One region of the Bacillus sp. ISL-75 genome, then DNA from elsewhere that is predicted to be linked to it. Evidence: predicted binding sites of a transcription regulator. Region 1 holds the regulator's gene; each other region holds the start of a gene.
What was found. Region 1 encodes Rex, which represses fermentation and respiration genes when NADH is low (regulators of the CRP and FNR family bind a similar motif). Its sites were predicted from a motif close to TTGTGAAATATTTCACAA; they were not measured.
Positions count from the first base shown of each region.

Region 2: J7E63_RS10115 (polyhydroxyalkanoic acid synthase subunit PhaR) is a predicted target of Rex. The motif match lies at 2,931-2,948, and genes of this name have one in related genera.
Region 3: qoxA (cytochrome aa3 quinol oxidase subunit II) is a predicted target of Rex. The motif match lies at 4,595-4,612, and genes of this name have one in related genera.

Region 1 covers NZ_JAGGQX010000051.1:27,911-35,907, reverse strand. The annotation lists gene J7E63_RS20085 (ABC-F family ATP-binding cassette domain-containing protein) at 1-192, opposite strand, end outside; gene moaC (cyclic pyranopterin monophosphate synthase MoaC) at 371-868, shown strand; gene J7E63_RS20075 (redox-sensing transcriptional repressor Rex) at 905-1,561, shown strand; gene ystJ (NADP-dependent malic enzyme) at 1,719-2,966, shown strand; gene J7E63_RS20065 (sulfite exporter TauE/SafE family protein) at 3,196-3,948, shown strand; gene dcuS (DcuS/MalK family sensor histidine kinase) at 4,143-5,762, shown strand; gene J7E63_RS20055 (response regulator) at 5,740-6,447, shown strand; gene J7E63_RS20050 (2-hydroxycarboxylate transporter family protein) at 6,567-7,913, shown strand.
Region 2 covers NZ_JAGGQX010000021.1:13,246-21,242, forward strand. The annotation lists gene phaC (class III poly(R)-hydroxyalkanoic acid synthase subunit PhaC) at 437-1,513, opposite strand; gene J7E63_RS10110 (3-oxoacyl-ACP reductase) at 1,594-2,337, opposite strand; gene J7E63_RS10115 (polyhydroxyalkanoic acid synthase subunit PhaR) at 2,426-2,827, opposite strand; gene fabG (3-oxoacyl-[acyl-carrier-protein] reductase) at 3,148-3,882, shown strand; gene J7E63_RS10125 (acetyl-CoA C-acetyltransferase) at 4,347-5,537, shown strand; gene J7E63_RS10130 (hypothetical protein) at 5,769-5,978, shown strand; gene J7E63_RS10135 (hypothetical protein) at 6,093-6,284, opposite strand; partial or broken gene J7E63_RS29560 (antibiotic biosynthesis monooxygenase family protein) at 6,641-6,929, shown strand; gene J7E63_RS10140 (avidin-fold protein) at 7,064-7,411, shown strand; gene J7E63_RS10145 (GNAT family N-acetyltransferase) at 7,434-7,937, shown strand; partial or broken gene J7E63_RS29565 (SAM-dependent methyltransferase) at 7,948-7,997, shown strand, end outside.
Region 3 covers NZ_JAGGQX010000027.1:110,798-118,794, reverse strand. The annotation lists gene pssA (CDP-diacylglycerol--serine O-phosphatidyltransferase) at 1-493, shown strand, start outside; gene qoxD (cytochrome aa3 quinol oxidase subunit IV) at 710-1,003, opposite strand; gene qoxC (cytochrome aa3 quinol oxidase subunit III) at 1,004-1,609, opposite strand; gene qoxB (cytochrome aa3 quinol oxidase subunit I) at 1,599-3,575, opposite strand; gene qoxA (cytochrome aa3 quinol oxidase subunit II) at 3,565-4,551, opposite strand; gene J7E63_RS13055 (iron-sulfur cluster assembly accessory protein) at 4,926-5,228, shown strand; gene J7E63_RS13050 (Hsp20/alpha crystallin family protein) at 5,291-5,713, opposite strand; gene J7E63_RS13045 (spore germination protein) at 5,726-5,968, opposite strand; gene J7E63_RS13040 (spore germination protein) at 5,989-6,255, opposite strand; gene J7E63_RS13035 (Cof-type HAD-IIB family hydrolase) at 6,475-7,230, shown strand; gene J7E63_RS13030 (cold-shock protein) at 7,354-7,554, shown strand; gene J7E63_RS13025 (YwbE family protein) at 7,679-7,876, opposite strand; gene J7E63_RS13020 (hypothetical protein) at 7,869-7,997, opposite strand, start outside.

The DNA.
Region 1 (7,997 bases):
TTTCGGCTTGATAATTTCTCCGCCATCATGCGACAAGTGTCCGGCAATAATCTTCAATAATGTCGATTTTCCCGCCCCATTGCGTCCAACAAGGGCAACACGGTCCCGAGTTTGTAATTCGAGCTTAATATTCGATAAAATAAGGTCAGCACCATAATATTTTTGTAATTGATTAACCTGTAGCAAAATCATTCTCATTCACCTCTATTACATAGGATTAGTGTACCTTATTCCCGGTATGTCGGCAATAAACTGCTCGCCTTATTAGCGGAGTAAGGGTCCTAAATCGTCAAAAAATGTAATATTTAGTTCAAAGTTTCACACACATATAAGGTAAAATAGTGTATGATTTGATGGGAGGATTTTTTATATGGCAGAATTTACGCATTTTAATGAAGAAGGCAGAGCAAAAATGGTCGACGTCAGTGATAAGCCGGAAACGGCACGTACGGCGCTTGCTCACTCCAGCATTACCGTTAGTAAAGAAATTTATGATAAAATAACTAATAATGAGATGAAGAAGGGCGATGTCTTAGCAGTGGCCCAGATAGCAGCTGTCATGGCAGCAAAGAAGACATGGGATTTTATTCCAATGTGCCATCCGATTCCATTAACAGGTGTTAATATTTCTTTCTCTTGGGAACAGGATAAGGATGAGAACTATCAATTATATATTGCTGCAGCCGTTAAAACGAAGGGGAGCACAGGCGTGGAAATGGAAGCGTTAACAGCCGTATCCGCATGTGCCTTAACAGTTTATGATATGTGTAAAGCCGTTGATAAAGGTATGGTAATTGGCCCGACGTATCTTGTCGAAAAAACGGGCGGTAAAAACGGTGATTTTAAAAGAGATGAAAGAGTTAAATAAATTTTTAACTAAACCATTCATGGGGTGTGGGAGATTATGAGTAATGAAACAACGAAAATACCACAGGCGACAGCAAAACGGCTGCCCCTCTATTATCGATTTCTAAAAAACCTGCATAGTTCCGGCAAGCAAAGGGTCTCTTCAGCGGAATTGAGTGAAGCAGTAAAGGTAGACTCAGCAACGATTCGCCGCGACTTTTCATATTTCGGTGCGTTAGGGAAAAAGGGCTATGGGTATAATGTTAATTACTTAATATCCTTCTTCCGTAAGACCTTAGATCAGGATGAATTAACTAAGGTTGCCTTAATAGGAGTCGGAAATCTTGGGACTGCCTTTTTAAACTATAACTTTTTAAAAAATAATAACACAAAAATAGAATGCGCCTTCGATGTGGATCCCGACAAAATGGGAACCATGATTCGCGAGGTACCCGTTCATCCTATGGATGATTTAGAGAAGGTTTTATCAGAAACTAATATTTCTGTGGCGATATTAACGGTTCCGGCTCCTGCCGCACAAATGATAACCGATCGACTGGTCCAAGCGAATGTAAAAGGAATCTTAAATTTCACTCCAGCAAGATTAAATGTTCCACCATTAATAAGGGTCCATCATATTGACTTGGCAGTGGAGCTTCAATCGCTAGTCTACTTTTTAAAGCATTATCCAACGGTGGAAATAGATGAAGAATAATTAGTTAAAAAGGCTTTCCACGAAATTTGTGGAAGGCCTTTTGTATGATTAAATCCCTGCTTTTTTTAATTACATAATCTATAAAAATACTTTCTTATGGACTAAGATGTAGGTAGATGAAATGCAAGCGGTTACTAACGGAAGTGGGGGAAATTCAATGTCAATTTTACGAGATGAAGCATTAAAAATGCACAAGGAACACCAAGGCAAGGTTGGGATTTATTCTAAGGTGGGAGTACATAATGCAAAAGATTTAAGCCTAGCCTATTCACCTGGTGTGGCAGAGCCGTGTTTGGAAATTTATGCAGACGAAAATAAAGTCTATGATTATACCTCAAAGGGCAATCTAGTCGCAGTTGTATCCAATGGGACAGCGGTTCTGGGGCTTGGAAACATTGGACCAAAAGCTGCGATGCCTGTGATGGAAGGAAAGGCCGTGTTATTCAAATCGTTCGCAGATGTTGACGCCTTTCCCATTTGCTTGGCCACCACTGACACAGACCAGATCGTAGAAACCGTCAGGCTGCTAGAACCAACATTTGGCGGAGTGAACTTGGAGGATATTGCTGCGCCGCAATGCTTTGAAATTGAAGACCGCCTCCGCAAAGCCTGCGAGATTCCTGTTTTTCATGATGACCAGCATGGAACCGCGATTGTAACAGCCGCTGGTCTAATCAACGCGTTAAAATTAGCGGATAAAAAAATTGAAGATATTCGTGTTGCAGTAAACGGAGCAGGTTCAGCTGGAGTAGCGATTGTTAAGCTCCTGCTGCATATGGGCGTGAAGGATGTTATTTTATGTGATACAAAAGGAATTATTTATGAAGGCCGTCCATTCGGAATGAATCGATTCAAAGATGAAATGGCGCAAATGACAAATCGCGAGCAAAAACAAGGAACGTTAGCGGATGCGCTTATTGACGCCGATGTGTTTGTGGGGGTATCAGCAGCCGGGGCCGTTACAAAGGAAATGGTTAGCGCTATGCACCGTGACCCGATTATCTTTGCCATGGCCAACCCGGTACCGGAAATTATGCCGGATGTAGCAAAAGAAGCAGGAGCTCTTGTAGTGGGTACAGGACGTTCTGATTTTCCGAACCAGGTTAATAATGTGCTTGCTTTCCCAGGCATTTTCCGCGGCGCCTTAGATGTCCGTGCCAAGGAAATCAACGAGGAAATGAAGCTTGCTGCGGTCTATGCAATTGCTGGTTTAATTTCAGAGGATGAGCTCCATGCCGATTATGTCATTCCAGATCCATTTGACCCTCGGGTCGCAGCACAGGTAGCAACCGCGGTTGCGTATACTGCAATGGAAACAGGGGTAGCCCAAAGAATTATCAATGTTGAGGAAATTAAGCAGCGCCTATCAGCATTAGAAGAAGCAAAACAACCAGTGCATGTTTAGGTCGAGCAAAATTTAGCTTTTAAGGGAGGACTATCTCAATCTAGTTGAGGTAGTCTTTCAAATTTTGGGAATTAGGGCATAATTCCGATATACCTTTTAAATTTTTAGTACAATAATAAATGATAGTTTTTTTTCTTTTTTAAATCAGTCTATATGACCCCGTCCTTAGGTAAGTAATAAAACATTTCCTAGAAGGACATCTAGGGTTTTGCAATCGGAGGGGATGAAGTTGGCGATTGTGCTGACGATGTTTGTGCTTGGGATTTTATTAGGATTTGTCGGGGCGGGCGGCTCTGGCTTTATTATTGCCATCTTAACAGTTATTTTTGGAGTACCAATACATATGGCGTTAGGGACATCACTAGCAGCGATGGTGTTTACTAGCATGTCAGGTGCCTACAGTCATTTTCGTCAAGGAAATATCTCAATTAAAACCGGTTTAATCGTCGGCGGATTTGGGGCAGCTGCCTCCTATTTAGGTTCAAAACTAGCCAGTTTGATTCCGATCCATTCTTTGCATTGGTTGACAGCGGGGATGTTATTTTTGTCGGCTGTGATCTTGGTTGTCCGCTTATTTATTGTTCAAAAAATAAAGGTAAACAACAAAAAAGTGAACCCTGGCAACCTGCTTCTCATTAAGAAAGCGGCAGTTGTCGGGTTGGTTACCGGATTGTTGTCTGGTACATTTGGGATAGGTGCTGCGCCGTTCATTCAAATCGGATTGCTGGTCATCATGGGACTTTCGCTTAAACAATCAGTGGGTACAACAATGCTCGTTATTTTGCCGATCGCTTTAGCAGGAGGAATCGGCTACTATTTCGAAGGATACCTGAATTTAACCCTGTTAGTTGAAGTGGTAGGAGGAACGATGATTGGCTCCTATGTCGGGGCTAAGTTTACAGCCCTTGCTCCGCAGCCCGTATTAAAAAGTGCGATGGTCCTGACCCCTATTATCGCAGGAGCCATTTTGCTCATAAGTTAAGGCATCTTCGCAAGGATGGTTAACTGAGACGATGAACTCTCAGACCAGCCTAAGTTAAAGAAAGCTTCTAAGACTGCAAAGTATTTTCTTAAGAATGCTTTGCAGCTTTTTGTGTTTACTAGCCTGGATGGTTAGTATGTCATCAGGTGGAAATCAGAATGGTGCCTGTCGCCTTCTCAAAGATGGAGGGAAATATGAGAAAGGGAAGATGGAGTTTACAGTCGGTAATTATTGTCTTTGTGTGTATGGTGGTTACTTTTTCACTATTGATAACAGATTTACTTATCAGTTCGAGAATTGCTAAGGAGACGGAAAAAGGTCAGGCTGAGAAAGCAAGAAATGTGGCTCGAATGGTTGCTCATAGTCCGCTTGTTGTTAATGCAATGAGTAGAAAACAGAATGAAAAGGAAATCCAAACGTTTGCCAATGAAATGAGAATGGTCACGAACGTTTACTTTATTGTTGTGATGGATATGAACGGGATCCGAAAATCCCACCCTGATAGTAAAGAGATAGGGAAACCGTTCAAGGGTGGAGATGAAGGGCCTGTCCTGAAAGGAAAAGAGCATCAATCTATTTCAAAGGGATCTCTTGGACCTTCATTACGCTTCTTTACGCCAATTAAGGATGCAACCGGGAAACAGATCGGGGCCGTGGCTGTTGGGATATCTTTAGATAATGTGGAAAAGGCCGTCAAAAAGAGCAGAATGGGGATTTATATTGGGACGATGATTGGTATCTTAATCGGTGTTCTCGGGGCTGTTATTTTAGCTAGATATATAAAAAAGATCTTACTTGGGCTTGAGCCGTTTGCGATTGCTAAATTATTAGAGGAACGAAGTGCGATGCTTCAATCGGTGCGTGAGGGAATTGTGGCAGTGGATCAAGAGTCCAACATAACACTTGTCAATCGAGCAGCCTTAAAGCTGTTTGATAAAGCAGGCCTGCAAGATAACCCAATGGGGACAAATATAGAAGAATATATGTCATCTACTCGCTTAAGTGATTTATTAAAAACAGGTAAACCTGAATTGGATGAAGAACAGAATATAAATGGGATGACCATTTTAACCAACCGAGTACCCGTCATCGTTGAGAATAAGGTAGTTGGCGCGATTGCTACTTTTCGCGACAAAACAGAAATACAGGTACTCGCTGAAGAACTGACAGGAGTAAGAACATACGCCGATGCACTTCGGGCCCAGGCACACGAGTTTATGAATAAACTTCATGTGATTTTGGGGATGGTCCATACAGGTTATTATGAAAAAGTTGTCGAATACATCAATGAAACGGTTGATCATCGTAATAACGAAATTGGCTTGGTTACCAAAAAGATAAAGGACCCTGTTTTAGCTGGCTTTTTAATTGGAAAGTTGAGTTATGCAAGGGAATCAGGGACTGAGTTATCTGTTTCCTGTGAACAACCGCTGCCACAACCTGCAGATTCGGATGTCACACACAAATTGATTACAATTGTTGGTAATTTAATTGATAATGCCATTGTGGCTGTGACCGGTTGTCCAGTCAAAAAAATAACAGTAGAATTTGATTATGGTGATGATATTTTAACTATCGAAGTAAAAGATACAGGAACAGGGATGAATGAAGAAATACAAAACCAAATTTTCAACAAAGGATTTTCCACAAACGGTGAAAATAGAGGTCTAGGGCTGTACCTTGTGTCGCAAGCGGTTAAAAAGTTGGAAGGGGATTTAATTCTTTCATCAAAGCCTGGAAAAGGGACCGTCTTTGCCGTGTATATACCATATAATGGGGAGGGGGACCAGAATGATCCGGGTAATGATTGTTGAAGATGATCCAATGGTGGCTGAATTTAATAAACGCTATCTTGAGCAAGTTACTGGTTTTACATTGATGGCAATGGCCGCATCCGTGGATGAGGCGATTAAGAAAATTGAAAAACTAGAAATTGATCTTATCTTATTGGATATATTTATGCCAGGGAAACTAGGATTAGAGCTGTTAACCTACCTCCGTGAACATGAAAAAGAAACCGATGTGATTGTTATTTCAGCAGCATCAGATATGGAGCGGATTAAAAAGGCTTTAAGATACGGAGCCGTTGATTATTTAATTAAGCCTTTTGAATTTGAACGCTTTAGTAGAGCGTTAGTTGCATATAAAGAACAAACAAAGTTTATTCAAACTCAACAAGTGATTAACCAAGACGTATTGGACAATCAATTACTGCACCGAGAGGATAGGCCTCTTATCGAAGATTTACCAAAGGGTTTAACAAAAGATACCCTAAAACAAATTTGGGAAGCGATTCAGGAGCTAAAAAATGCCCCGTTTTCAACAGAGGACGTCGTGAAGGTCGTCGGAATTTCTCGGGTTTCCGTCCGTAAGTATTTAAATTTTTTAAAGGAAATTGGAATCCTAGATGTTAAGGTAATCTACGGTACAGTGGGAAGACCCGTTTACCAGCATGAATTTAATCGATTGAAAAAACATCTTATCAAAAACTTTTTGTAAGCAGCCTAGAACTGCTTACTTTTTTTATTTACAAAAACCTTATTAAATTTACATAAACTATGAAAGCGGTTTAATTCAGAATATGATAGAAACATCAATAGATTGGGGGATGAACACTTATGGAACCAGCAAAAGAGTTGCAACCGCTTACGGTTGTTCCAGGGGAAAAAGAAGAAAAGAAAGGGCTTTTAGGTAAATTTGGCAGTGTAAAGGTAGGAGTTATTCCACTCCCACTTTATATCGTTATCGCAGCTGTTGTCTACTTTTCAGCTGTCTATAAATTGCTTCCAGCAGATATGATTGGCGGTTTTGCAATTATTATTGTCATGGGTATTTTACTTGGGGATCTTGGCATGAAGATTCCGATCTTGAAGGATATCGGTGGCCCTGCCATTTTAGCCCTCTTGATTCCGTCTATTTTAGTCTATTTTAGTGTGATTAATACAACGGGAATGAATGCGGTTACCCAGTTGATGAAAACATCTAATTTCCTTTATCTTTATATTTCTATTTTAGTAGTAGGAAGTATTCTTGGGATGAATCGCAGAGTTCTGATTCAAGGCTTCACACGCATGTTTATACCGCTTATTGTCGGCACAATAGCATCTGTTGTTGCAGGCGTTCTAGTAGGTTTGCTTTTTGGATATGACATGAAACACACATTGTTCTTTATTGTTGTTCCAATTATCGGTGGTGGGATCGGAGAAGGAATTTTGCCTCTTTCATTAGGCTATGCAGAGGTTCTCGGAAAATCTTCAGAAACATTTGTAGGGCAATTAATACCAGCAGCAGTGATTGGAAATATTGTCGCTATCATTTGTGCAGGTATTTTATCACGTTTAGGTGAGAAAAAGAAGCATCTTACTGGTAATGGAGTATTAGTGAAGACAAAAGGCGGCGATGGAATCACAGAAGCAGCAACGATTGATAAGCCGGTTGATTTTCCACTTATGGGTGCAGGACTGTTAATTGCGTGTAGTTTCTTTATCTTAGGTGGATTGGGGAATAAATTCCTAGGCATTCCTGGACCAGTGTTAATGATTATTGCAGCAGCCGTTGTGAAAAGTATAAAAGTAATGCCCGCTAAAATGGAACAAGGTGCTTATCACTTATATAAATTTGTATCATCAAGTTTAACATGGCCATTAATGGTTGGCTTAGGTATGCTGTATATTCCGCTTAAGGATGTAGTCAAAATCGTAACCCCAGGATATGTGGTTGTTTGTACCGCTGTCGTAGTCGCAATGGTTACTACGGGTTACTTTGTAGGTAAGCTGATGAAGATGTACCCAGTCGACTCAGCGATTGTTACAGGCTGTCATAGTGGTTTAGGAGGAACGGGTGATGTGGCAATTCTTTCCGCTTCCAATCGGATGTCATTGATGCCATTTGCCCAAGTTTCAACAAGAATCGGGGGCGCTTCAACCGTTATTTTGGCTATTCTTTTGCTGAAATTATTAAGCTAATATTCCTAAATCGGGCTGTGCCTGTTTGTCACGGCCCGACTTTTTTGATTGTATAGATTGGATTCTTGTCACCATGATTAACTA
Region 2 (7,997 bases), on a different contig from region 1:
AAGATGCCCGTTGAGCGAGGAAAATCAGTTCAGCGTTGATTAACAGGAAGGGGAGGGGAGAACGATCGAACAAGAGCGATTTCGAATTGTTTTGCTACCCCCATAACTTGGGCACCGGATGAAAAAAAACCAGGAGGAATCTTCCAGTTTTAATTGATTTATTCTTTAGTTTAAATCTCGGCAATATATTAATAGAAAGGACAAATCACTCTATTAAGCCATATAAAAGTATTTACTGAATTAATAGAATATTTTATTTATTTATCTCTTGTCAATTCTCTGAAAATTGCATATAATTAATTTTACCACTACTAATAACTTGTTTTCCTCGCAGAAGTGTTTGCTACTAGATAAAATAAAAAATGAGTGCCCCACGTGTTTCGGGACACTCTTCTAATGTAAAAGAAATTCCTCATTGATTAGACTTTCTCTATAATTAGTTGGATCGTTCTTCTAACCAGTCGGAAATGGTTGGATAAGTTATTTTTGTTGCTTGACTGCCATAAGTAATGGAGGTATGCCCGACAGGTAAAACTTTAAATTGTTTATCTTCACTAGAAATCTTGTTCATCAATGCTTCAACTTGATGCGGTGGGGCAATGAGGTCGTTTTTCCCAGCTAAGTTGAGCACATTTGCCTTGATATTTTCCAGTTTGACCTTTTGACCACGAATAACCATTTCACCTTTTATCAGTTTGTTTTTTTGATAAAAGTCTCTAATCCACTGACGGTAGGCTTCACCAGGGAATAAAATTCCGTCGTTTAACCATTTTCGCAGTAGTTTAAAGCTCTTTATGAAATTTTCATTGTCAGCACGCTCAACAAGACTAATAAATGGTCCAAAGTTGGTTCCCATTGGATTGATCATTTTGTTTCCAAAGTCAATCATTTCTGGTGGAATCACACCAAGGGTTTCTACCACTTTATCAATATTAAAATATCGCTCATCTAACATCGCACCATATGCGCCGCTATTGTCAAAATCAAAAGGACTAGTCATAAAGATGAGGTTGCGGATTGGCAATTCAGGGTGTAATGCTGCAAATGCAGACGTGATCGTTCCACCCATGCAATAACCAAGGATCGATACTTCCTCAACATTAGATCTTCTCATTACTTTACGAACGGCACGTGGTATATAGTCCATAATATAATCATCCAGTTTCATATGTCTATCTTCGTAACCTGGTGTACCCCAGTCAAGAAGGTAAACATCAAACCCACGTTCAACCATAAATTCTATTAAACTACCACCTTTGGTAAGGTCCAATATATAAGGCTTATTAATTAGAGCATAAACGAATAGAAGTGGGGTTCTATGTTTTTTTGGCTGATCAGATATATACCGATAGAGTTTTGCTTTATTTCTAGTCCAAACTAATTCCTTCGGTGTAGGTGCTACCTCGGGCTCGGCATCGGTCGTTAACACTTGAGATGCCCTTATTACACGTTGGTACATCTCTTGATACTTTTGAGGTGTAGCCTCTAGCATCTCATTCCATTCTTTTAGCATTTGAGCGTTAATGATTGTTCACTCCTTACATGATTTATTTACTCTTTTAATATATAAAGAAGTTTGTACATTCATGACACTTACATGTAAAGTCCACCGTTAATATTTAATTGCTGACCAGTAATATAGTCACCATCTTTACATAGGAAAACAACACCACGAGCGATTTCTTCTGGTTTACCTAAGCGTTTTTGTGGTACTTTTTCAACGATTCCTGCAAGAACTTTTTCAGGAATGGCTTGGACCATCTCGGTTCCAATAAATCCTGGGCAAATCGCATTAACTGTTACTTTACTTCTAGCAAGTTCAAGAGCGAGAGATTTAGTGTATCCAATTAGTCCTGCTTTTGCGGCAGCATAGTTTGTTTGTCCAAACCCGCCTGCTTGCCCAATAATAGACGAAATGTTGATGATGCGGCCTGCATCTGATTCAAGAAGATAAGGTAAAGCCGCAGATGTATTGTTGAAAACACTGTTTAAATTAACATCAATTACTTTTTTCCAATCTTCTTCTTTCAATTTTTTGAACGTGCTGTCTCTTGTAATTCCTGCATTATTAATCAGGATATCTAATTTGCCATAATGGTTGATTGTTTCTTGTACAAGGTATGCTGCTTCATTACTTTCAGAAACATCTGCTTGAACAGCGTATGCTTCTCCGCCAAATTCATTTATTTCTGCGACTACTTTATCTGCTAGTTCTTTACGAATATTATAGTTAATGACAACTTTCGCACCATTTTTAGCCAGTTCCAATGCAATTGATGCACCGATTCCTCTGCTGCCGCCTGTTACGATTGCTACTTTATCTTTTAATTCTGTCATTGTTGTCCACCCCATCTATTGTAGTTGTAAAAATAATACTGATAGTTTACTAAATTTCTTGGTTTTACATGCATTATGTAATGCGTTTCTATTTCGCTTTTTCTGGTGTTTTTAACACATTAAGGATTTGGTTCAATTTTTGATCTAAATTCTTCATATCCTTTTTTAAATTCGACAATTCTGCTTTAAATGACTCTTGGTCTTGGTTATCCAAGTTCTCTTCCAATCTTTCTTCTAAATCATCTACTTTTGCATCGACATTGACAATCAGCGAAGAAATGTTAGCAATGTCATTTCGAGTTGGTACATTCATAAATTCTAAATATTTTAACGTTGATTCATCAATCATTTTTTTTAATTGAAGATTCATCTCCAATACCTGTCCCATGCCTTGAGAAGGGAAATCATTGCTTACTTTCTCATCGAATAACTTACTGGAGTGTGAATAAAGATCCTTCCACATATCATAAAAATTAAAGTCTGTGCTCATTTTTTTCCTCCTACATTTGTTTTGTTGACCTATCTATCATACTAACTTCATCGAAATTTTAAAAGGTGAAAGATTAAAAATTATTAAAATACATTTCTTCATTTTTTGACAAATTTCTCACTTTCTTGCGAATTGTAAAGTATTTTAACAAGAGTGATAATTACCGATAATCCATCATAATATGGGTAAAAATGGATTTAATTTTGTCCAAAGGCTAGTTTCATTGCCACTTTTTTGTTTTGGATTTCTTTTCTCATTTGCCTAGGGATGCTGATTGTGCAGAGGTCTATTCTGAAAAGAAAAAAACGAGGTGATATATTTTGGAGTTTAATGAAAAGGTTGTGTTAATTACAGGTGGTGCACAGGGGATTGGAAAAGAAACGGCTAAACAATTTCTCCAAGAGGGTGCAAACGTCGTCATCTGTGATTATGATGAGTCGGCTGGTAAATCTGCATTAGAAGAATTGAATCATGAAAAAGTAGAATTTTATAAAGTCGATGTAACGGACAGCACCCAGATAGAAGAAATGGTTCAATCCACAATAGGTAAGCATGGCCGAATCGATATCTTAATTAACAATGCCGGAATTACACTTGATGGTTTTTTAACAAAGATGGAGGAATCGGATTGGGAAAGAGTCATTTCTGTCAATCTATCAGGTGTTTTTAAATGCACGAAGGCTGTAGCTCCTAATATGTTAAAGCAGGGGTCGGGCGTTATTCTTAACGCATCTTCCGTCGTTGGTTTATATGGGAATATTGGTCAAACGAATTATGCTGCGACAAAGGCGGGCGTCATTGGGCTGACGAAAAGCTGGGCAAAAGAATTTGGCCCTAAGGGGATCCGAGTCAATGCAGTTGCTCCAGGTTTCATTGAAACAGGTATGACTGCAGCGGTGCCAGATAAAGTGCTTCAATATATGAAGGAAAAGACTCCGCTTAGGAAGCTTGGCAAACCAGAAGATATTGCCGCAGCATATGTATTCTTGGCTTCAGATAAGGCGAATTATATTAACGGAACCATCTTAAGTGTGGATGGCGGATTAGTTATTTAGACAATATAGCTGCAAATTGAGGGAGAAAATAATGATTTTCTCTCTTTTTGGTTTATTATGGTAACTGCTATTACTAAATTGCTATATTACAATATATGGAGGTTCGGTCATATTCTTATCGTCCATTCATTTGTTCAAATGCCAAGTTAGTATAATCTCAAAAATTTTTCTACAAAACATGTCAATTTATCCTAAAGTTTAACAGAATTTTTTTTGCCTGTTTTTTTAATATTTTCAATCGATGTAATTACACCTTTTACTTTGCCAATAGTGGTTTTTCTAGGCCTTTTTTAAAGGGGATACACGTTGAATATGTCAGGTCAAGATCTTAATTTTTTTATAGCGATAAATAAAAAAACTCAGAATTTGTCGAATAGTTTGTCACGAAAAATACCGCGAAATGTAGTAAAATTTGAGAGGAATTATTATTCGAATACATAAATCACTTTTTGGAGGAAATCAGAATGACTGTAAATGAAGTTGTAATTGTAAGTGCGGTAAGGACAGCAATTGGTAGTTTTTTAGGGGGTTTAGAAAATGTTTCGGCTGTACAGTTAGGATCTACTGTAATTAAAGCAGCTATTCAAAAAGCTGGAATTAATCCTAATGATGTAGATGAAGTGATTATGGGGAATGTTTTACAAGCAGGAGTTGGACAAAATCCGGCAAGACAAGCTTCCCTTGCTGCAGGTATTCCTCAAGAGGCACCAGCTATGACAATTAATAAGGTCTGTGGATCAGGATTAAAGGCTGTTCACTTAGCAACACAAGCGATTCTTGCTGGAGAGGCAGAAGTGGTTGTTGCAGGCGGTATGGAGAATATGAGTCAAGCTCCACATCTGTTAAAAGGCGGACGAAATGGATTTAAAATGGGCGATCAGAAAATTTTAGACAGTATGATTAAAGACGGATTATGGTGTGCAGAAAATGACTATCATATGGGAACTACAGCTGAAAATCTTGCTGAGAAATATGAAATCACACGTGCTGAACAAGATGAATTTGCAGCGTGGAGTCAGCAAAAGGCACAAGCAGCGATTGAATCCAATCGATTTGCTGATGAAATTGTCCCTGTTGAGGTACCTGGCCGTAAAGGACAAGTGACATTATTCAGCCAAGATGAGTTCCCACGGTTTGGAACGACTGCAGAAGGATTGGGTAAGCTTCGTCCTGCATTCAAAAAGGATGGATCTGTTACTGCTGCTAACTCTTCAGGAATTAACGATGGTGCGGCAGCATTTGTAGTGATGAGCCGTAAAAAGGCAGAAGAATTAGGCGTCACTCCTCTAGTAACAATTAAAGCAAATGCTACTGCAGGTGTGGATCCGAGTATTATGGGAATCGGTCCTGTCCCTGCAGTGAAAAAAGCTCTAAAAACAGCGTCTTTATCTTTAGAAGACATTGAATTAATTGAAGCAAACGAAGCATTTGCGGCACAATCGATTGCAGTAGATCGCGAGCTTCAATTTAATAAAGAAAAGTTAAATGTTAATGGTGGTGCGATTGCACTTGGTCACCCCATCGGTGCAAGTGGAGCAAGAATTTTGGTGACTTTAATTCATGAAATGAAGAAAAGAGAAAACCGCTATGGTTTAGCTACGTTATGTGTCGGTGGAGGACAAGGTGTAGCAACCATTATCGAAAATGTTAAGTAAGAATGAATAAAAATTGTAAAAAATGTCTTGGAGGAAACTCCGAGGCATTTTTTTTGAGGTAATTTTTACCTTAAATAAAAATAAAATGCATGGTGATGATATAGAAGTAATTTAAAACAAAGGCTGTGTTAAAGGTTATTGTTAATATTGTGCCCGCCCGCGGAAAGCGAAGCGCCTGGAGCGAAGTCAACAAACTAGTTTAACACAGCCGAAACAAAAGGAGAGAAACTCATGCCACAAATTGATGTCAATCAACTAAACCAAGCAAAAGCAAATGTAACACTAACCCAAGAATTGTTAACAAAAGCAATTGAAAAAGCAAATTCCGATCCTACTCTCGCCCAGGAAGCGATGAAACAGGCATCAAACGAAATTTCGTCTGCTTTAACGGCCGTAACACAAGTACAAAACACATCTAAAGCCCAATCGACAGAATTATAAAATAGTTTTTCCGAATATTACTGTGTAAAATAGTTGTCCCATGCAAGGCTAGATACCTAATAAATCAAAGAACACCCCATAGAAATGGGGCGTTCTTTGTCAATATGAATGAAATCATCCTTCGATTTCAGTATGTTGAAATCCGTTTTTGGTGGCATACACTTCATACCATTTGTAATTTGGAGTTTTGAACCATTCGTACTGCGGCAAATAAACCAAATATCTTACATTGCCATCGGCATCAAACATTGTTTTAAATATTTTAACCGGTCCAATTCCAAATGTTTGATCTAAATAACCTTCCATGCCATCTCTGACAATATTTTTTTATCTTCCTTTTCTTGCTTATACAACCTCATTAGCCCATCAATAAAAAGACTCAATAGCATTAGAGTAATAGCAATTAAAACGAATATTAGTAAATTGAACAAAAAAACAACCTCCTAAACGATTATGTATAGATTCCGATAAATAAATAGACTATGCCCCTTTTCTTTTAATAGATTCACTACGATTGTACATCCGATTGTTAAAAGAAGATGTGATGAAAAATACATATAAGCGACTTTCTTAAGAATTATTTGACTGTAATAAAGGAAAAAAATAGATTTATGTCGAATTTTTCAAAACAGCCAAGGCAAATCTATTTTAGGGGGAATTAGATGATATTGGAAGCAGCTATGCTTAAGGTTAGGAATGGAAAAGGAATATGAGGAAGCATTTCGTCAGGCATCAGATATCATTGCTTCAATGAAAGGTTACATAACTCACGAATTACAGCGTTGTTTAGAAGTTAAGGGGAAATATTTGTTATTGGTAAAGTAGGAAACATTAGAGGATCATACTGTTGGATTTAGGCATGCAAACGAGTATCAAGAATGGAAAAAAATATTACATCGTTTCTATGACCCATTTCCAACTGTAGAACATTTTGAGAATATTCGACTTTGATAGTTGTTATTATTTATTATTCTTGCATTCCTAGCTCTTCACTATTTGAGATAGTCTAAGTAATATTTCTTTTTCAAAATGTATAAAAGATGTGATAAAATGTTTGAATATTAAAACTACTAGGGGGTTGAATGTTGATAAATTACAATGGACGGAAATTTGTTTCAGTCGAAAATACAGCTAACGGTGAGGTTTCATTAGAAACATTTTTTGAGTACCAACAAGAAGGAAAAATACTTTCAGCAACATATTATGGAGGAGACATTGTAAAAGGAACACTTATTGGAATAGTTGAGGAAAATGGCAGTTTACAGTTTAGATATAACCATGTAAATACAAAGAACGAAATAAGAGGCGGACAATGTTTCTCTACGCCAGAAACTCTGCCAGATGGAAGAATTAGATTACATGAGAAGTGGAAATGGACAGATTCCGACAAAAGTGAGGGGGAATCTATTATTGAAGAAGTTAAATCAAAATAAATAATTTAATTCAGGTGGAACAATGGAAAATTTTATTATTATAGATAATATGCAAAATGAGGATTGGGATCAGGTTCGTGAAATCTACCAAGAAGGAATTGCGACTAGAAATGCAACATTTCAAAAAGAGCCACCTTCATGGGAAGATTGGGATATGGGGCATATCTTAGAGTGCCGTCTTGTCGCACGTTTAAATGGTAAAGTTTTAGGATGGGCGGCGTTAAGCCCAGTCTCCAGTCGATGTGTTTATGCTGGTGTGGCTGAAGTAAGTATTTATGTTGGACAAAATAGTAAAGGGAAGGGTATTGGTAGTAAACTATTAAAATCTTTAATTGAAATTAGTGAACAGTACGGATACTGGACATTACAATCTGGGATTTTTCCTGAAAATATATCCAGTCTCAAATTACATCTTAAGTTTGGGTTTCGGAAAGTTGGAAGGCGAGATCGTATTGGAAAAATGGATGGCGTATGGCGTGATACGATATTGTTAGAAAGAAGAAGTCATTCAGTTGGAATTAATTAAGATTGATGATTTAAGAGAAGGTACTCCAAGACCAGAAGAATTTAGGAATGAAGGTGAGTA
Region 3 (7,997 bases), on a different contig from region 1:
AGCAGATGTGGTTACCTTTGGGGTGGCACCAGCAATGATGGCATATTATTCGTATTTCTCAGAGTTTGGGGTAGCTGGTATGGCCATTTCTGGCCTATTTCCTTTATTCGGTGCCTATCGGTTAGCTCGGTTTAATATTAATGCGGTCAAATCTTCCAATAAGTATTTTACTGGTGTCCCAATAACGGCCGCAGGGGGATTGTTAACACTCCTTACCTTGTTCCACGGGAAAATGCCAGCGATTATCCTTCCTTTTGCCTTTTTTATTCTGTGCTACTTGATGGTTAGTACCATTAAAATTCCTAGCCTTAAGGATATCCCGCTGCCAAAATATGGAATTATCGTCACACTATTTTTGGGATACGCCATATACCTTGTCTTTAAAAAAGAACAGCACCGCTTTCCGTACTTCATATACGTAGCAATACCGCTTTATATCGCTTTTATTGGCTACCAATTAGTTCGGAACAAAAGAAAAAATAGTCCAAAATAAAGAAGGGTGTCAGGCACCATGTGAAATTATCACATGGTGCCTGACACCCTATTTCATTATAAGAATGTATTGGTTCTTGAACTTAGATAACTGTCCAGCTCCAGCACCTAGGGGCTCGGGGGTCATAAGCCAATCCGTCCTGAAGGTAAAAATCAACCTTCACGCCGGCTCGTTTTATGCCTGTCGCCCCTGAAAAAGGTGCTTCCGCTTTTCTAATTACATTCCAAACGACATGACCCAAATGGATCCAGCAACGGTTACGAAGGCAATGAAGAAGCCGTAGATGACGTTGATGATTTGGGATTTACCATCTTCCCCTTCGTTCATATGCATGAACATATATAATTGAAGGGCAGCTTGGATTACAGCTAAAGAGCCTATAATCCAGAGGATGGTTGTAAAGGGAAGAGAGGTTTTTAGTGCCACACCAAGTGCAGCAAAGGTTAGTACCAATGACATGATAAAACCTAACACGTGCGTAAGCGGAAACCCCTTGGTATTTTTAGCCATTTATGCCACCATCCTTGCTAAATACACAAATGTGAAAATAAAAATCCAGACAACATCTAAAAAGTGCCAATATAGACCGATAATAAATGTTTTACGGGCAGTAACAGGTGTTAAACCTCTTTTTAATATTTGAATAATCACCATTGTAGCCCAGCCGATACCCATGCTCACGTGCAGTCCATGAGTACCAAGTAAAACAAAGAAGCTAGATAGAAAAGCACTAGTTTGCATTGTTGCTCCTTCGTGCACATAATGGATGAACTCCGTAATCTCCATGAATACGAAACCCGCACCAAGTAGAAGGGTAATAATGAACCATAATAATAGACCATTACGGTTATGGCGGCGCATCTCATAGATCGCAAGACCACAAGTAAAACTACTTGTTAAAAGAAGTATGGTTTCAATCATCACATCTTTTATTTCAAAAAGGTCCTTTGGTGTGGGACCACCTGCGTACCTCGCACTTAGAACAGAAAAGACCGCAAAGAGAGTTCCAAAGAGGACAATCTCAGCTCCTAGGAAAATCCAGAATCCTAGAATATTCATCCGGTTCTGTTCTGTTTGATATTCGAGCGGTAAGGCTGTATTTACATTAGCTGACATGGCTGTTCCCCCCTTTATCGACGTTACGCCATGCTTTTTCCGTTTCCTTTATTTCGTCAACAGTAACATGGAAGCCATCGTTATAATCAAACGAACGAATGATTAATCCAATAATTATACCAACAGAGGCAACAAGAGCCGCAATTTTCCATTCAAAGACAAGGAAGAATCCGGCGATGCCAAAGATAACCCCCATATAGATTGGTAAACCTGAATTACTTGGCATATGGATTTCTTTAATTTCGTCGTCTTTCAGGGTCAATCCTTCGTTATCCTTTTTCATATACCAGAAGGCATCAACAGATTTCACTTCAGGTAATTTTGCAAAGTTATAGAATGGAGGTGGTGAAGCAGTAGCCCATTCTAAGGTTCTTGCATTCCAAGGGTCATTTGAAATATTTCGGTCCGCATAGCGTGCACTCCAATAAATGTTATAGCAAAGAGCACCAAAGCCGATAGCTAAAATCACTGCGCCAATGGTAGATAACATGAATAATGGTGCATAGCCTGATTCAGCTGAATACGTGTATGAACGGCGGACAGCACCGTCTAAGCCTAGGAAGAACATAGGCATAAACGTTAAGTTAAATCCAATCGTAAAGAACCAGAAATGAATTTTACCAATTTTTTCATTTAGCATATGCCCGAACATTTTTGGCCACCAGTAATATAACCCGGCAAACACCGCAAACACAACACCAGGAATTAACACATAGTGGAAATGAGCGACAAGGAATAGGGTATTGTGATATTGATAATCTGCAGCACCCATGGCAAGCATTACCCCAGTTACACCACCAATGATAAAGCAAGGAATGAACGCAAGCGCCCACAGCATCGCTGTTGTAAACTCGATTCGACCTTTTCTCATCGTGAATAACCAGTTAAATATTTTGACACCAGTTGGAATAGCAATCATCATCGTCGTAATGGAGAAAACAGAGTTGACTCCTGGTCCGGCCCCCATCGTAAAGAAGTGGTGAACCCAAACAAGCATACTTAAAAACGCAATTCCCACAATGGAGAAGACCATTGATTTATAACCGAACAGCATTTTTCTAGAAAAGGTTGAAATAACCTCAGAGAACATCCCAAATGCTGGAAGAACCACGATATATACTTCAGGGTGACCCCATAACCAAAATAAGTTGGCCCACATCATATCCATACCGCCACCGCTTAAGGTGAAGAAGTGCGTTCCAAAGATCCGGTCAAAGGTCATCAAGGCAAGTGCAACAGTGAAAATTGGAAAGGAAGCCACAATAATAACCGATGCAATGAATGAAGTCCAAGTAAACATTGGCATTTTCATTAGTGTCATGCCTTTAGTTCTCATTTTTAAGATAGTTACGATAAAATTAATTCCTGTCATTAACGTACCAATCCCGGCAATTTGCAGGGCAATAGCGTAATAGTTATTTCCGATCCCAGGAGTAAATTCTTTACCTGCAAGAGGGAAGTAGGCTGTCCATCCTGCATCCGGGGACCCGCCAATGACAAACGAAATATTAAACAACATGGCACCACTAAAGAACAACCAGAAGCTTAGAGCGTTAAGTTGTGGGAATGCCACGTCACGCGCACCAATTTGCAGCGGAATCACCACGTTCATTAAACCAATTAATAATGGCATCGCCGCAAACAAAATCATGATCACACCGTGTGTGGTAAAAATTTCATTGTAATGCTGCGCATCTAAAAATTTCATCTCTGGACGAGAGGTTTGAGCCTTCATTAAAAGACCGTCTACGCCTCCCCGGAAAAACATCAGCACACCAGAAAGAATGTACATAATCCCAATCCGTTTATGATCAACGGTTGTCAACCATTCTCTCCAAAGCCATTTCCATTTCTTTAAATAGGTAACCCCTGCTACAATTCCTATCATTGTTAATAGAATCGCAATCTGAGAACCTAGTATTAATGGGTTGCCGACGATAAAAAAGTCATGCCAATTAATGCCCATTGTGCTCACCTCCATCTGATTTTTCGCCCATGTCCATACTTTCCATTCCATCCATGTCCATGGAATGACCATTTGTTTCTTTCTCTTTAAAAATCTTTCCTTTGACGCCATGTACTTCGTACAATTCAGGATTTGTATAAGTTTTAGAATTCATATCAGCATGATTTACCCAGGCTAGATGAGTTCCCAGGAATGTTTCACGACCTAAGTGTGTAGGCTTAAGAAGTTGATTGTATTTCTTTTCAGTTAACTTTGGGGCAGTATCCTTGACTTCCTTTACCCATTTTTCAAAGGCTTGCGGGGATTTCGCTTCAACTGTAAATTCCATATCAGCATATCCCTTGCCGTTAAAGTTTGTATTTCTACCTAGAAATTCTCCAGGCTTGTCTGCTGTGAGATACAACTCTGTCTCCATCTTGTTCATAGTATACTTTTGACCACCTAAAGCAGGAACCCAGAAGGATTGCATTGTACCAGCAGAGGTTAACTTAAACTGTACCGGAGTACCAGCAGGAATATTCACATAGTTCACTGTCTCGATCCCTTGTTCCGGATAGCTAAAAATCCACTTCCAATCAGCTGATGTTACATTAATGGTAATAGGTTTTTTATTTTCATACCCGGCAGGTACTTTCTCTAATTTATAGATTGTTTTAACAGTAGGAATCGTTAAAGCAATAACAATCAGAATAGGAATGACAGTCCAAATAATCTCTAATTTTGTACTTCCGTGTTCTTCAGGCGGTTCGTAATCTGCATTTTCAGGTTTCGCACGATATTTCCAAATGATATATCCAAATAAACCGAATACAACGACAACCACTAACAGCATAAAAATAAGTGACCAGTTAATTAATTCTAGAATGTCACGTGCGGCAGGGCCTTTTGGATCAAAGACGACCATATTCGTACAGCCGCTTAAAAGTAAAGTTGGTACTAAAGCTAACAGTGGAATGATGTAGCTTTTTTTAAACATGAATATTTCTCCCTTCTAGAATGTTCATTTTTTGATATGATTATCGTGAATTCATTCACAAATAAAACCAGACTAATTCCTTTCTTCTTTGTTAGAGATGGATTAATTTAAATTAATTATTATTTAATATTAATTAGTCTATAGGTATTTCCTAAAATCTATATTAACAACTTTGCTGTGATGTTAATATAGGTTTTTGGATTAAATTGTGACAAATTTGTTAAGGTTTTAAAATCCCTTCCTAGGAAAAATTAGGTAAGTTGATTTTACAAAAAGTGCATTTATGTCTTTTGTTGTTTCAAAGCTAAACATTGTCTATTTTGGATTTAAAGTGGGATAATATAAAGGAATACATAGATAGAGGAGAGCAAAAAATGAAGGTAAAAGTTAATCGGAATGCAGCAAAAGCATTGAAGAAAATGATGGAACAAGAAGAGGCACAAGGGAAATTGTTTCGAGTATATGTGACAAGTATCCACGGGGACCACGCCCATTATGATTTAAAGCTTGATACTCTAACAGAAAATGATGTGGTGGTTACAAGTGATAAAGAAATTGACTTTATTCTTGATAAAAATGATCCGACCTTAAATAATATCTGGATTCAATATTTCCAATTACCAAAAGAAGAATGGCTAATTACCAACCCAACAATGGGCGTACATCATCACCATTAATAAAACAAGAAAAAACGCTTGTGAGTTCACTGCGTTTTTTTTTTGACTATATTCTTTTCTTTCTATTGAAAATTATTCAACACACTTTTTCGAGGATAGGATATATGAAGTAGTCCATTATAAATTTGTGTTTGCATTAAATGTGCATTTGTTGGTTCTGGAAGTTCAATGACGCGTTCAAAATCACCATAGATTCGCTCTCTTTTCATTTCCATTTCAAATGGTAGAACCGGCTTTATTCTGCCATTAATTTTTAAATGTGTATTTGTGATTAAGTTAATTGAAAGATCTTCTTGATTTACTCCAGGTATTTCAACAATAATAAAATAATAATGTTCATTTTGATATAAATCAAATTTTGGATTACATACCGCTTCTCTAAAAAATTCATCAGGATGTTTTTGCTTAAGTACACTAGACCAAAAATTGCTCTCTCTATACTCATTTGTAATCTCTAGCCATTTTCTCATTTTTTCTATATCCATCTTACTACTCCTTTAAAGTTGATTGGCAATAGGCATAGAAGGGTTAGCTATTTGATCCTGATCACTAATATCTGTATCTATATTACCTGAGTTCATAAGAGAAGAAGCAGGTGAAAAATCACCTAAAGAAAAATTTGCTCCGACAAATTTACTATTAGCAGTATGGCTGTTATGCACAGTGGGACCGATATCAACATTTCCGTTTTGCGCAGCTCCATTAATCTTAAAATTTAAAATATTTATTTGAAATGGCATATCATAAAACCCCTATAATGTTAGATTGGTGGTACAGGTTGAATGGGTTGGTTTACATTGGAAACATCAGTAGTTCCAATTGAAGTTTGATCATTGACGTCAGGATCATTTAAAAGGTTTTCCATCATTGCTTCAGTCGGTGAAGTATCTCCATATGAAGCATTAATTCCTTGTGATTTACTATTGGAAGTGGGACTATTATGAGCTGCTTCCCCTATAGTTATGGAACCATTTCCCGAAATACTATTGATTTTTAAATAATATAAATTGATTACAACCGATGGCATCTTTAAACACCTTTCTATCCTTTGGCTTATGGGTACTATATGCAAAAGAGTGCCTATATGTTACTTTATGGTACTCATGTGTTATGGATATATGTAAATTCGCAGGTGGTTTTCTTTGTTTAACGTAAATGTATTATGTAAACTTAATTGTTTGATTAGTTTTTAGTAATGGTGTTAATCTTATAATGGGAAAAGTTAGAAGGGAGCACGTTAATACATATGGATAATTTTAAAAATGATGTTGAAATCAAATTAGTAGCACTGGATATGGATGGCACACTTTTAAATAACAAAGGCCAGATATCGGAAGCAAATCGCCAGGCAATCAGAGCTGCAAAGGATAAAGGGATTTTTGTCGTTCTAAGTACTGGACGTTCTGTGATTACTAGTCGAGAGCATGCTGATTCATTGGAGCTGAATTCATATTTGGTAACGGTAAATGGAAGTGAAATTTGGGATGAGAAAAGGGAATTAGTGGAAAGGAATTTGGTCAAATCGGAACTGGTTGAGTGGATGTGGGGGTTATCTCAACAGCATAACACAAAATTTTGGGCGATTAGTACGGAGCGAAATTGGCATAATGAAATGCCGGCTGACCTACATACACTGGAATGGATGAAATTTGGCTTTAACATCGATGATGACGCAACAAGAGCACTAATCTTTAATGAATTACAGGCTAAAGGTGAATTTGAATTAAGCAATTCAACCCTGAAGAACATTGAAGTAAATCCAGCTGGAATAAATAAAGCGAAGGGACTTGGGATTGTTTGCAGCCGGCTGGGTTTGGAAATGAAAAATGTTATGGCCGTAGGAGATAGCCTTAATGATTTAGCGATGATCAAAGCTGCGGGTTTGGGTGTAGCAATGGGAAATGCTCAGGATACGGTAAAGGAGTCCGCTGACTGGGTAACAGCAACCAATGAAGAGGATGGAGTAGCGCAGGCAATCCGTAAATGGGTGCTGTCAAAATAAAATATGGACGATAAAATTTTTTAGGAATTAGTTTGGTATATGCAATCCATAAATGGGTAAAAATAATTGGGCAAGTCAATTTGCAATTTACATGTAATTGTTACATGCTAGGAGGCTACAAAAATGGAAAATGGTAAAGTAAAATGGTTTAACGGTGAAAAAGGTTTTGGATTCATTGAGCGTGAAGGTGGAGAAGATGTATTTGTTCACTTCTCGGCTATTCAAGGCGAAGGATACAAAACATTAGATGAAGGTCAAGAGGTTACGTTTGAAATTGAAAGTGGTCAACGTGGACCACAAGCAGTAAACGTCCGTAAAGCATAATGACCCGCCGATAAAACAGGCCCAAGCATTTGGGTCTGTTTTTTATTGGAAAAAGCACTCTGTGTGAACAATGAATGAGCGTCCCATTTACAAAAAACCCTCTACAAAAATGTAGAGGGTTGGTTTAACGATTGATTTCCTTGACTCTGCCAACTTGACCATCTGTCAGCCGCACTTTAATGCCATGAGGGTGAAAACTTGACTTGGTCAATATATCCTTAACAGTTCCCTCAGTGAGTTTCCCACTTCTTTGATCTGCTTTTAGGACTATTTTGACTAAAGTTCCTGGGACAATGTCTACTCTATTTTGACCACTAGACACCCATTTTTCTCCGTGAATTACTTACTTTTTTAGTCTGCTGGCTTTGCAGCTTTTTAGTTGCCTGTGAGCTATTTGAGCTTGGATTTCCTCCGGCTGCTTTGTTTTTCTTATTTTCCAACTG